Regions from separate parts of the Mycobacterium sp. E3247 genome, predicted to be linked through region 2. Evidence: predicted binding sites of a transcription regulator. Region 2 holds the regulator's gene; the other holds the start of a gene.
What was found. The regulator LexA, encoded in region 2, represses DNA repair genes until DNA is damaged. The targets are predictions, from matches to a motif close to CGAACANNTGTTCG.
Positions count from the first base shown of each region.

Region 1 (6,655 bases), on a different contig from region 2:
CGACAAACACGGACCGCAGCGGTGCGCGGGGATCGCGGTCGACGCCGGAACGGCTAGTCACTGGGGTCGGGCAACACCCGCAGATGCCCGCGGCGCCGGCCGGACCGATGCTCGGGCGGCGCGAGCACACTGCTGCTGGGCGCGGTGGCCTGCGACCCGGCGTGGGGGATGTGCGGGTCGGCGAAGCCGTTGATCGGCGCGCCGCCGTAGGGCACCGCGCGCGCCGCGGGGCCGCCCTCGCGCACCGCATCGGCGAGGGCGACCAGGTCGTCCTCGTCGGGATGCGTGGGCTCAGAAAAGAGGGGGCCGGCGTGGCGCACCAGATCCCACCCGCGGGGCGCGGTGATCCGGCCGGCATGGCCGACGCACAGGTCCCACGAATGGGGCTCCCGCGCGGTCGCGAGTGGTCCCACCACCGCCGTCGAGTCCGAGTAGACGAACGTCAAGGTCGCCACGGCGTAGTGCGGACACCCGGGCCGGCAACAGCGACGGGGAACGTTCACGCCGAAAGGCTATCGTGCGCAAACGTCCTTGAAGCGCCGGACACGCGCAACCGGCCGACCCCCGATGTTCAACCGTTACCATCGGCGCGTGGGCGATTCGCGCAGCTCCCCGCGGAGGGATCGGTCCCCGGGCCGATTCGCTTCCCGGCGGGGCCGCGATGTACGCGGTCCGCTGCTGCCGCCGACGGTGCCCGGGTGGCGCAGCCGGGCCGAGCGGTTCGACATGGCGGTGCTCGAGGCCTACGAACCCATCGAGCGGCATTGGCAGGCGCGCCTGGCCGAGCTCGACGTGGCGGTCGACGAGATCCCCCGCATCGCGGCCAAGGATCCCGACAGCGTGCAGTGGCCGCCGGAGGTCGTCGCCGACGGGCCGATCCCCCTGGCGCGACTGATCCCGGCCGGCGTCGACGTCCGCGGGAACGCCACGCGGGCGCGAATTGTCTTGTTCCGCAAGCCTATTGAGCGACGGGCAAAGGACACCGTCGAACTCGGTGATTTGCTGCACGAGATACTGGTGGCCCAGGTGGCCATCTACCTCGATGTCGAGCCGTCGGTCATCGACCCGACGATCGACGACGAATGACGCCGAAAGACGTTGTGCGCGGCGTCAGATGATGCCGCGCTTGAGGCGACGGCGCTCCCGCTCGGAGAGGCCGCCCCAAATGCCGAAGCGCTCGTCGTGCTCCAGGGCGTACTCCAGGCACTCGTGGCGTACCTCGCACCCCAGGCAGATCTTCTTGGCCTCGCGGGTGGAGCCGCCCTTCTCCGGGAAGAAGGCCTCGGGGTCGGTCTGGGCGCACAGCGCCCGGTCCTGCCACTGGTCCGCGACGGGGGCCGGCATCGGCTCGGGCTCGAATGCGACTGGCGCATCGGGAACCACGGTCAGGTGCGGCCGGGCCGGCCGAACCGGCGCCGAGACGATGGGGGTGTGCGGCGTGCTCGCCATGACTCCTCGAAGATGTTCGTAAGACATACGGTCGTCCGCCTCCTCAATTTGATTGGGGGAGTGAGTGGTTCCCACTTTTCTGATGTGTACAGACAATTCGAACAAGTGATCGAATCTCGGTCTGCGACACCGGAACCGGCCGGCCAACCGGGAAATGACACTGTTGTGATTAGACACGGGTTGATCTGCCGGGTCAAGCATTACGGCGCATTTCCATACCATCTCGTGACCGAATTACGGCGTTTCCGTTGTTTTGCTCATTCGGCGTGTCGATCACACCGCCCGCAACTATGCTTAAAGGCCGCGTAACGGGCCGGCCACCACACAGTCGTCGGGCAGTACTGTCGTCCACGTGAAGGTCACCGTTCTGGTCGGTGGGGTTGGCGGCGCCCGCTTCCTGCTGGGGATTCAACAGTTACTCGGGCTGGGTCAGTTCGCAACGCAACAGCACCCAGACGCGGGAGCCGGCAACCACGAACTTAGCGCAATCGTCAACATCGGCGACGACGCCTGGATTCATGGACTGCGGGTCTGCCCGGACTTGGACACTTGCATGTACACCTTAGGTGGAGGTGTAGACCCCGAGCGCGGGTGGGGTCACCGCGACGAAACCTGGCACGCCAAAGAGGAATTGGCGCGCTACGGCGTGCAGCCGGACTGGTTCGGACTCGGCGACCGCGACATCGCCACCCACCTGGTGCGCACCCAGATGCTGGGCGCCGGCTACCCGCTGTCGCAGATCACCACGGCGCTGTGCGATCGCTGGCAACCCGGCGCCCGGTTGCTGCCGGCTAGTGACGACCGCTGCGAGACGCACGTGGTGATCACCGATCCGGACGACGGCACCCGGCGCGCGATCCACTTCCAGGAGTGGTGGGTGCGCTATCGCGCCGACGTGCCGACACACAGCTTCGCCTTCATCGGCGCCGAAAAGGCCACCGCCACAAGTGAAGCTGTCGCCGCCATCGCCGACGCCGACGTCATCATGCTGGCGCCGTCCAACCCGGTGGTGAGCGTCGGCGCCATCCTGGCCGTGCCCGGCATTCGCGCGGCGTTGCGCTCGACGACCGCCCCGGTCGTCGGGTACTCGCCGATCATCGGTGGAAAACCCTTGCGCGGCATGGCCGATGCGTGCCTGTCGGTGGTCGGGGTGGACTCCACCGCGGAGGCGGTCGGCCGGCATTACGGGGCGCGCGGTGGCACCGGCATCCTGGATTGCTGGCTGGTGCACGAGGGCGACCACGCGGACATCGATGGCGTCGCGGTGCGCGCCGTGCCGCTGCTGATGACCGACCCGAAGGCGACGGCCGAGATGGTCCGCGCCGGGCTCGACCTCGCGGGCGTGAACCTGTGACCGAACATGGCACCGGCGCGGCGATCGAGATCCTGCCCGTCGCCGGGCTTCCCGAGTTCCGCCCCGGCGACGACCTGAGCGCGACGCTGGCCGCGGCCGCCCCCTGGCTGCGCGACGGCGACGTCGTGGTGGTGACCAGCAAGGTGGTGTCGAAGTGCGAGGGCCGGCTGGTGCCCGCGCCGCAGGACGCCGAGGAGCGCGACCAACTCCGGCGCAAGCTGGTCGAGCAGGAGGCGGTGCGGGTGCTGGCGCGCAAGGGCCGCACCCTGATCACCGAGAACCGCATCGGCCTGATCCAGGCCGCCGCGGGCGTGGACGGATCCAACGTGGGCCGCGACGAACTCGCGCTGCTGCCGGTCGACCCCGACGGCAGCGCCGCGGCGCTGCGCGCCGGCCTGGCCGAACGACTGGGGGTCGACGTCGCGGTGGTCATCACCGACACGATGGGCCGCGCCTGGCGCAACGGCCAGATCGACGCGGCGGTGGGGTCGGCCGGTATGGCTGTGCTGCACGGCTATTCGGGGAGCGTCGACCGACACGGCAACGAACTGGTGGTCACCGAGATCGCGGTCGCCGACGAGGTCGCCGCGGCGGCCGATCTGGTGAAGGGCAAATTGACCGCCATGCCGGTGGCGGTGGTGCGCGGCCTTGCCGTGTCCGACGACGGCTCGACCGCGCGGCGACTGCTGCGGCCCGGCGAGGAAGACCTGTTCTGGCTCGGCACCGCCGAGGCCCTCGACGCGGGCCGCCGGCAGGCGCAGCTGTTGCGCCGATCGGTGCGCCGGTTCAGCGCCGAGCCGGTGGCGCCCGAGCTGATCGAAGCCGCCGTCGCCGAGGCCCTCACCGCCCCCGCCCCGCACCACACCCGGCCGGTCCGGTTCGTCTGGCTGCGCACGGACGGCGTGCGGCCGCGGCTGCTGGACCGCATGAAAGACAAGTGGCGCGCCGACCTCGCCGGCGACGGCAGGCCCGCCGACTCGGTGGAACGCCGGGTGGCGCGCGGCCAGATCCTCTACGACGCACCCGAGGTCGTCATCCCGATGCTCGTTCCCGAAGGCGCGCACGCGTATCCCGACGCCGCCCGCACCGACGCCGAGCACACCATGTTCACCGTGGCGGTCGGGGCGGCCGTGCAGGCCCTGTTGGTGGCGCTGGCCGTGCGCGGGGTGGGCAGCTGCTGGATCGGCTCGACGATCTTCGCCGCCGACCTGGTGCGCGCGGAGCTGGAGTTGCCCGCCGACTGGGAGCCGCTGGGCGCAGTCGCGATCGGCTACCCCGAAGAACCCGCCGGGCCGCGCGACCCGGCGGACGCCGGGGATTTGTTGATCCGCAAGTGATACTTGCCGAATGAAGACGTTCGCGGGCAAGGCGGCGGCCTCCGCCGAGAAGGCCCGCGGCGGCTACTACACGCCGGCGGCGGTGGCCCGGTTCCTCGCCCGCTGGGTGCGCGAAGCCGGACCGCGCGTGCTGGAACCCTCCTGCGGCGACGGCGCCATCCTGCGCGAGCTGGCCGCCCTCGGCGGGCGGATCCACGGCGTCGAGCTCGTCGCCGAAGAGGCGGCCACGGCACGGCAATTCGCTCCCGTCGACACCGCGAACCTGTTCACCTGGCTCGCCACCACCGAGCCCGGCGGCTGGGACGGGGTCGCGGGCAATCCGCCCTACATCCGATTCGGCAACTGGGCGGCCGAACAGCGCGCCCCCGCGCTGGAGCTGATGCGGCGCGCGGGCCTGCGGCCCACCCGGCTGACCAACGCCTGGGTTCCCTTCGTGGTGGCGAGCTCGATGCTGGTGCGCGACGGCGGCCGGGTGGGACTGGTGCTGCCCGCCGAGCTGCTTCAGGTCACCTACGCCGCGCAGCTGCGCGAGTTCCTGCTGAGCCGATTCAGCGACATCACGCTGGTGACGTTCCGGCGGTTGGTGTTCGACGGCATCCTGCAGGAGGTCGTGTTGTTCTGCGCGATCGCCGGTCGCGGGCCCGCCCGGGTCCGCACGGTCGACCTGGCCGACGCCGATGCGCTCGCGGATGCCGACCTCGGCGTCGAATCGGCGCCCGCGCTGCTGCACGAGAACGAGAAGTGGACCACCTACTTCCTGGACCCGGCCGCGATCCGGCTGCTGCGCACGCTCAAGGCGTCGGCGGCCATGACCCGGCTGGGGTCGGTCGCCGAGGTCGACGTGGGCATCGTGACGGGACGCAACAGCTTCTTCACGTTCACCGACGCGCAGGCCCGCGCACTCGGGCTGCTGCCCCACTGCGTCCCGCTCGTCTCGCGCAGCGCACAGTTGTCCGGCCTGTTCTACGACACCGATTGCCGGGCGGGCGATGTCGCCGCCGGGCACCGCGGCTGGCTGCTCAACGCGCCGTGCGAGCCGGCCGACGCCGCCCTGGCCGCGCACATCGACGCCGGTGCGGCCGCCGGGGTGGACCGCGGCTACAAGTGCTCGATCCGCAAGCCGTGGTGGACCACGCCCTCGCTGTGGATGCCCGACCTGTTCCTGCTGCGCCAGATCCACCTGACGCCGCGGCTGACCGTCAACGCCGCCGCGGCGACCAGCACCGACACGGTGCACCGGGTCCGGCTCGCCGCCGGGGTGGACCCCCAGACTGACCCCGCCGCGCTGGCCGCGGTGTTCCACAACAGCGTGACGTTCGCCTTCGCCGAAATCCTCGGCCGCAGTTACGGCGGGGGCATCTTGGAGCTGGAGCCCCGGGAAGCCGAGCAGCTGCCCATCCCCCCGCCGGCGCTCGCCGGCCCCGGGCTCGCCGGTGACGTCGATCTGCTGTTGAAGGCCAACGAGATCAACAAGGCGCTCGACCTCGTCGACCGCCACGTCCTGATCGACGGGCTGGGGCTCGCGCCGGGAGCGGTGACGCGGTGCCGCGCGGCCTGGGTCTCGCTGCGGGATCGCCGGACGCGGCGGGGTTCTCGGTGAGCGTCCGGGACTCGGCGATCTCGCTGCTGTCCGACTGGCAGGCCCCGGATCCGGCGCAGGATGCGTTGCGGCACGCCGTCCTGGCCTTCGTGCTCGCCCGTCCCGACGCCTGCCGCCGGGCGTGCGTGCCGGGCCATCTCACCGCCTCAGCGCTGGTGGTCGACCACACCGGTTCGCAGGTGCTGCTCACCCTGCACCCCCGCGTGGGCCGCTGGGTGCAGCTGGGCGGCCACTGCGACGACGACGACGGCGACGTCGTCGCCGCGGCGCTGCGCGAGGCCACCGAGGAGTCCGGCGTCGACGGGTTGCGCATCGAGCCAGGGCTGGCCGCCATCCACGTCCACCCGGTCACCTGCTCGTTGGGCGTGCCCACCCGCCACCTGGATCTGCAGTTCGTCGCGCACGCGCCGGCCGGCGCGCGGATCGCGATCAGCGACGAGTCGGAGGACCTGCGGTGGTGGCCCGCCGACGCGCTGCCCGACGGCGCCGACCACGCGCTGGCATACCTGGTCGGGCGCGCCACGCGCCCTTAGCCGCCGAGATCGACGCTAGCGCGGAAAAGTGCGAGTAGTCCACGCGCTAACGTCGATCTCGGTGATATCCGCGGCGGGCCAAAGCCCGAGACACGCGGTTGAGAATGTCATCAGGCTTGTCCTCGGCGATCACACGGATGACGACCCAGCCCATCTCTGCGAGTTTGGCTAGGCGCCACTGGTCGCGCACATATTGCCTTCGATCCGTGCGGTGTTGGTCGCCGTCGTACTCCACCGCGACCATGTAGTCCTCCCAGCCCATGTCGAGCACACCGACTAATCGCCAGCCCTGGTTGACGGGTATCTGCGTAGTAGGTTTCGGTAGGCCGGCTTCGATGAGTAGCAGGCGCAGCCAGCTTTCCTTGGGCGAGGCCGCGCCGCC
Region 1 is NZ_LZJG01000091.1:2,853-9,507, reverse strand. Features, by position in the region: gene A9X04_RS04895 (DUF3499 domain-containing protein) at 54-503, opposite strand; gene A9X04_RS04890 (metallopeptidase family protein) at 676-1,086, shown strand; gene A9X04_RS04885 (WhiB family transcriptional regulator) at 1,111-1,449, opposite strand; gene cofD (2-phospho-L-lactate transferase) at 1,802-2,803, shown strand; gene A9X04_RS04875 (coenzyme F420-0:L-glutamate ligase) at 2,800-4,140, shown strand; gene A9X04_RS04870 (class I SAM-dependent methyltransferase) at 4,151-5,740, shown strand; gene A9X04_RS04865 (NUDIX hydrolase) at 5,737-6,273, shown strand; gene A9X04_RS04860 (endonuclease domain-containing protein) at 6,320-6,655, opposite strand, start outside.
Region 1: a site for LexA is predicted at 1,548-1,561, ahead of cofD (2-phospho-L-lactate transferase). Genes of this name have one in related genera too.

Region 2 (6,655 bases):
ATCAAGACCCGCGCGGTCAAGCAGGGCGACCACTACGTGCTCAACGGCGCAAAGACGTTCATCACCAACGGAATCAACGCCGACCTGGTGATCGTGGTCGCCCAGACCGATCCGGACAAAGGGGCGCAGGGCTTTTCGCTGCTCGTCGTCGAGCGCGGCATGGAGGGCTTCGAACGCGGCCGCCACCTGGACAAGATCGGGCTGGACGCGCAGGACACCGCCGAGTTGTCGTTCACCGATGTGAAGGTGCCCGCCGAAAACCTGCTGGGGCAGGAGGGCATGGGGTTCATCTACCTGATGCAGAACCTGCCGCAGGAACGCATCTCGATCGCTATCATGGCCGCCGCTGCGATGGAGCACGTGCTCGAACACACGTTGCAATACACCAAGGAGCGCAAGGCATTTAACAAGCCGATCGGCAGCTTCCAGAACAGCCGCTTCGTGCTTGCCGAGCTGGCGACCGAGGCGACCGTGGTGCGCATGATGGTCGACGAGTTCATCCGGCTGCACCTGGACAAGAAGCTGACCGCGGAGCAAGCGGCGATGGCCAAGTGGTACTCCACCGAAAAGCAGGTGCACCTGATCGACCGTTGCCTGCAACTGCACGGCGGTTATGGCTACATGCGCGAATATCCCGTTGCCCGTGCCTATCTCGACGCCAGGGTGCAGACGATCTACGGCGGAACGACCGAGATCATGAAAGAGATCATCGGCCGCAGCCTGGGGGTCTAGCCCTAGCATCGTCGGCTGGAAATGCCGCCGGACCGGGCAATTCGGCGCTTCGGCGGCAAACCCGACCGGCGCTCGCCGCGCGGCCGTTTTTTCGGGTGGATCGTTGAAGAGTTAATGGCTTCACGTACCGTCGGCACATGTGTTTTGGGTATGCCGCCCGGGCAATGACCATCGCCACGCCGAAAAGCATGACGGCGCCGAGGACCTGGTCAAGTTCGGCAAGTCCTTCGAGCGCCGAATCGCTGCTTTCCGCGGCGGGCGTGCCCCATTGCGCAGGCGATCGTCGGGTTCGGGATTCGGCGCGATTAGCCCAACGTCGCGTGAGCGACGGGGGATCCGGTCGCGATTTGAGCGTGGCTCGGCATCATTTCGACATCGGCGTGGTATCCGTTTTTGTAATATTCGTGATCTGACTTCGCATTTTTCGTTGGCTGGAGCAAAGTTATGCGAGCCCGGCGCAAATGCGGTTCGGAACGTGGTCGTTTCTCCGCGGTCGAACTGCGGCCCGCTCGCCGGCTGTGCGGAACGGGCGCAGCCGCTGATAGGGGAATAGCCGTCGGCTGGGAGGCTTGGTGAACGGGCAGAGAGGTCACATGCGCAGGCTGGTCGGGAGCGCGCTGGTCAGCTTGGCCGCTGCAGCAATGGCCGCTGCCTTGCTGGCGCCACCGGCGGCGGCGTCGCCCATCGGCGACGCCGAGGCGGCCATGATGGCGGCCTGGGAGAAGGCCGGCGGCGACTCATCACCGTTGGGCGCCCGGAAGGGCGATGTCTATCCCGCCGGCGATGGCTTCGCGCTGGACTTCGACGGCGGCAAGATGTTCTTCACCCCGGCGACCGGCGCGAAATTCGCCTACGGGCCCATCCTGGACAAATACGAGATGCTGGGCGGCCCCGCCGGCAGCGATCTGGGCTTCCCGGCCATCAACGAAGTACCCGGCCTCGCCGGCCCCGACAGCCGCGTGGTCACCTTCTCGGCCAGCGACAAGCCGGTGATCTTCTGGACGCCCGACCACGGCGCATTCGTGGTACGCGGCGCGATCAACGCCGCCTGGGACAAGCTGGGCAGTTCGGGCGGCGTGCTCGGAGTCCCGGTCGGCGACGAAACGTACAACGGCGAGGTGTCCGCCCAGAAATTCAGCGGCGGTCAGGTGTCATGGAACAGGCAGACTAAGCAGTTCAGCACCGAGCCGCCGGCCCTGGCCGACCAGTTGAAGGGCCTGCAGGTGGCGATCGATCCCACCGCGGCCATCAACATGGCATGGCGCGCGGCCGGCGGCCCCAACGGGGCCTTGGGGGTCAAGAAGGGCGCGCAGTATCCGATTGGCGGCGACGGCATCGTCCAGGACTTCGCCAACGGGAAGGTGTACTTCAGCCCCGCCACCGGCGCGAACGCCGTGGAAACCAACATCCTGGCCAAGTACGAGTCGCTCGGCGGACCGGCGGGCAGCGACCTGGGTTTCCCCACCGCCAATGAGTCCGACGGTGGCATCCCGTCCAGCCGCATGGTCACCTTCTCCGGAGCCGACAAGCCGGTGATCTTCTGGACCTCGGAGCACGGCGCCTTCGTGGTCCGCGGGGCCATGAAGGCCGCGTGGGACAAGCTCCGCGGACCGACCGGCAAGCTGGGGGCGCCGGTCGGCGACCAGGCCGTCGACGGCGACGTCGTCTCCCAACAGTTCGCCGGCGGCAAGATCTCGTGGAACCGGGCGAAGAACACGTTCAGCACGGATCCGGCCAACCTGGCGCCGTTGCTGTCCGGCCTGCAGGTGTCGGGCCAGAACCAGCCGAGCAGCTCGGCGATGCCCACGCACCCCAAGAAGTTCACCTGGCAGTCGTGGTGGCTGCTGGCCGTCATCCCGGTGCTGGTGCTGATCGTGTTGGCGGGGCTGGTGGCCTTCCGCTGGCGCCGGCGTCGGGCCGGTGACGACGCCGGCTACGAGCCCGACCGCGACCTCGATGTCGGCTACGACGCCGTCGGTGATCAGCAGTGGGGACACGAGGACGCGACCACCGAGCACTTCGCCCACGAGCCCGCAGCCCCCGATGCTGAGGCGGCCGGGCGGGTTAGCTGGCGCCGGGGTGACGCGGACGAGGGTCCTTTCGGGCTCGAGCAGGAGGACCCCGACGCGGTCGACACCGACTCCTTCTCCGCCGTCTCGCCGGCGGCCCTGTCGGAGGCCGGTTACCCCGAGGGCGAAGTCGGTTACCCCGAATCCGGGGCCGGTTATCCCGAAGGCGAGGCCGGTTACCCCGAAGGCGAGGCCGGTTACCCCGAATCCGAGTACGCCGAATCCGATTACGCCGACGCGGATTACGCCGAAGGCGGGTACGTCGACGACGAGCACGGGTCCGCCTACCCCGAAGCCGACCATGCCGACGGCGACTACGTGGAGGCCGAATACCTCGATGTCGCCGTTCCCCACACGCCTCCCGACGCCGGCTTCGAGGGCGGTGCTCCCGCCCCCGAGCCCGCTCCCGAGTCCGAGGCCGAGCATCCTGACGTCGCGGTGCCCCGCGTCCCGGCGGACGTGTCGGAGGCCGAGGTAGCCGCCCCGGAAGCCGTCGCGCCCGAGGCGGCGGCCGTCGGGGCGTCCGAGCAGCGCGGCGGGCGGCACGCGGCCGTCGACGACGACGACAGCGGTGTGGCGCTCGGCCCGGGCGGGCGCCCGACCATCCACCTACCGCTCGACGACCCCTACCAGGCGCCCGACGGATACCCGATCAAGGCGAGCGCCCGCTTCGGGCTGTACTACACGCCCGTCAGCGAGCTCTACCACGACACGCTCGCCGAAATCTGGCTGGCCAGCGAAGAAGTGGCGCAGGCCAACGGGTTCGTCAAGGCGGACTGAGCCTGCCGACACCCGGTACGGGGCTAGACCTTGCGGATCACCGTGACGACCTTGCCCAGCACGGTCGCGTCGTTACCGGGTATGGGATCGAACGCCGGGTTGTGCGGCATCAGCCATACCTGACCACCCGCGCGCTTGAACGTCTTCACGGTGGCTTCCCCGTCGAGCATGGCGGCGACGATGTCGCCGTTGTCGGCGACGTTCTGCTGCCGCACGACCACCCAGTCGCCGTCGCAGATCGCCGCCTCGATCATCGAGTCGCCGACGACCTTGAGCAGGAACAGCGTGCCCTCGCCCACCAGCTCGCGCGGCAGCGGAAACACGTCCTCGACGGCTTCCTCGGCGAGGATGGGGCCACCGGCCGCGATGCGCCCGAGGACTGGGACGAAGGTCGGCTCCGGCAGCGCGTCCGAGCCGGCGACTTCGGTGGCCGGCGCCGCCACGTCGTCATCGGCGCCGCGGACGTCGACCGCGCGGGGGCGGTTCGGGTCGCGGCGCAGGTACCCCTTGCGTTCCAGCGTGCGCAGCTGATGCGCCACCGACGACGTCGACGTCAGGCCGACGGCGTCACCGATCTCCCGGATGCTCGGCGGGTAGCCACGGCTGGTGACCGACGCGCGAATGACGTTCAAGATGGTGCGTTGCCGTTCGGTCAGCGATGAATCGACCGCGTGCAGCCGGCCGTCCGACCCGGCCGATGAGGTGTCGTTGCTGTCGCTCATGGCACTGAATGTAACCCCACCGCGCCCAAGAATCAAACATGTGTTCGACTGGCGTGTCGTGCCGATGCCTCGAGGGTGGAAAACCGCGCCGAAGTCCTAAATCACAAAGGTGTAACTCTTCGGCGGATCGGGTATTTCAGCCGCATGTCAGCTCTAGCGACCACGGACTTGTCGGTGGCGTGGTCTAGCGTTCGACTCGTGCGACACGCTTCGCTCACATGTTCGGATTTCGAACACACGAGCGATACAGTCGAACAGCTGAGCGAATTAAGTTGACCGGAGGAACGCAGATGACAACCATCCACACGCTGGCGCCGCGTACCAGCAGCCCCCGGCGTCCGGTCAACGGACCGGTCCCGGGTCTTCGTTACGGCAGGGACGGGCTGGATCGCTCGCGCCGCCCCGGTCCGGCGCGGCCGGCCGGCGCGCCCGCTCGCTACCGCGGCACCGGCGTCGCGATGTCGGGCGCGCCTCATCGCAGGCGGCCCGTCACGGTGGCGACCACCATCTGGCTGGCGCTGGCCGCCGGTGCGATCACTCTGTGGCTGGGCCTGGTCGGGAACGTCGGCCAGGTGCTCAACGGCGACTCCGGGAATTCGGCCGCGCAAGTACCGGACCGCTTGGCCGTCGTGCGCGTCGAGGCGGGGGAGTCGCTGCAAGACGTCGCCCACCGGGTGGCTCCCGACGCCCCCGCCCGGCAGGTGGCCGACCGCATCCGTGAACTCAACGACATGAACTCGCCGAATGTGGTCGCCGGCCAGACCCTGATCGCCCCCATCGGTTGACGCCTGGGCTCCGCCCGCGCAGGTCGGCGCACGGGTACGCTCGAAGTGCTGCGGTACCTGGTTGTCGGCACGGCGAAGGAGCGTTCATGCATTGCCCCTTCTGTCGTCATCCCGATTCCCGGGTGATCGACTCGAGGGAAACCGATGAGGGGCAGGCCATCCGGCGCCGCCGCTCGTGCCCCGAGTGCGGACGGCGTTTCACCACCGTGGAGACCGCGGTCCTGGCCGTGGTCAAACGCAGCGGCGTCACCGAACCCTTCAGCAGAGAAAAAGTCATCAGCGGGGTCCGCCGGGCCTGCCAGGGCCGACAGGTCGACGATGATGCGCTGAACCTGCTGGCCCAGCAGGTCGAGGACACCGTGCGCGCCGCGGGCTCGCCGGAGGTCCCCAGTCACGAGGTCGGCCTGGCCATCCTCGGCCCGCTGCGCGACCTGGACGAAGTGGCCTACCTGCGGTTCGCGTCGGTGTACCGATCCTTTGAGTCCGCGGAGGATTTCGAACGCGAGATCCAGGCGCTGCGCGAACACCGCCAGGTCACCACGCCGAGCTGACCCTCCCGGCCGTGCCGGCCCGGATCGTCACCGGGCTAGGCTCGGTTTCATGCCCGTGGACTTGCATCCCGATCTCGAGGCCCTGGCGCCACTCCTGGGAACCTGGGCCGGCCGGGGGTCGGGTGAGTACCCGACGATCCAGCCCTTCGACTACCTCGAAGAAGTGGTCTTCACGCACGTCGGTAAGCCGTTTCTGGCGTACGCGCAAAAGACCAGGGCGGCGTCCGACGGCAAGCCGTTGCACGCCGAGACCGGATACCTTCGCGTGCCGCAGCCCGGTCACGTCGAACTGGTGCTGGCCCATCCGAGCGGCATCACCGAGATCGAGGTGGGCACTTACTCGGTCACCGGCACGCTGATCGAAATCGAGCTCTCCACAACGGACGTCGGGCTCACCCCGACCGCCAAGGAGGTCACCTCGCTGGGCCGGTCCTTCCGCGTCGACGGTGACGAGCTGTCGTACTCGGTGCGGATGGGTGCGGTCGCGCAACCCCTGCAGCACCACCTCGCCGCGGTGCTGCACCGGCAGCGCTGAGCGCGCAACCCGGCCGGGGGGTCAGTTCAGATGCCGGACACCGTCATTGACGACGCGGCCGGCCACCCCCACCCAGCCTTCGGCGTTCCACGTCGTGTCGATGATCGATCCCTTGCCCTGGGTGATGTGGAGGTCGCGGCTGAGGTAATCGGTGATGCGCATCGCCGCCGAACCCGTCGCCTCGTCTTCCCGCACGCCGAGATTGGCGGCGAACACGCGGGCGCGCAGCGAACCGTCGGCCCGGTCCGTCCAGGCCCACAGGTAGTGCGCCGTGTCATCGGGAAAATCCCCCGGGTCGGCGGCGAGAAGTTCGTCGGGCGAACCGAATTCGTGGAGGGCGACCTCGGGCGCCCACTCCGAGCGGGCGCTGATTCCGGTCCGGTCGGCGGTGTAACTCACCTGCACCAGGCCCGCCGACACCTGCAGCGTGTTGATCGGCGTGCCGTTCTCCCGCAACCACCACGCCGCGCCGACGGTGGGG
Region 2 is NZ_LZJG01000045.1:3,682-10,336, reverse strand. Features, by position in the region: gene A9X04_RS02045 (acyl-CoA dehydrogenase family protein) at 1-732, shown strand, start outside; gene A9X04_RS02040 (LGFP repeat-containing protein) at 1,326-3,581, shown strand; gene lexA (transcriptional repressor LexA) at 3,605-4,303, opposite strand; gene A9X04_RS02030 (LysM peptidoglycan-binding domain-containing protein) at 4,594-5,088, shown strand; gene nrdR (transcriptional regulator NrdR) at 5,175-5,639, shown strand; gene A9X04_RS02020 (peroxynitrite isomerase) at 5,689-6,174, shown strand; gene A9X04_RS02015 (PhzF family phenazine biosynthesis protein) at 6,196-6,655, opposite strand, start outside.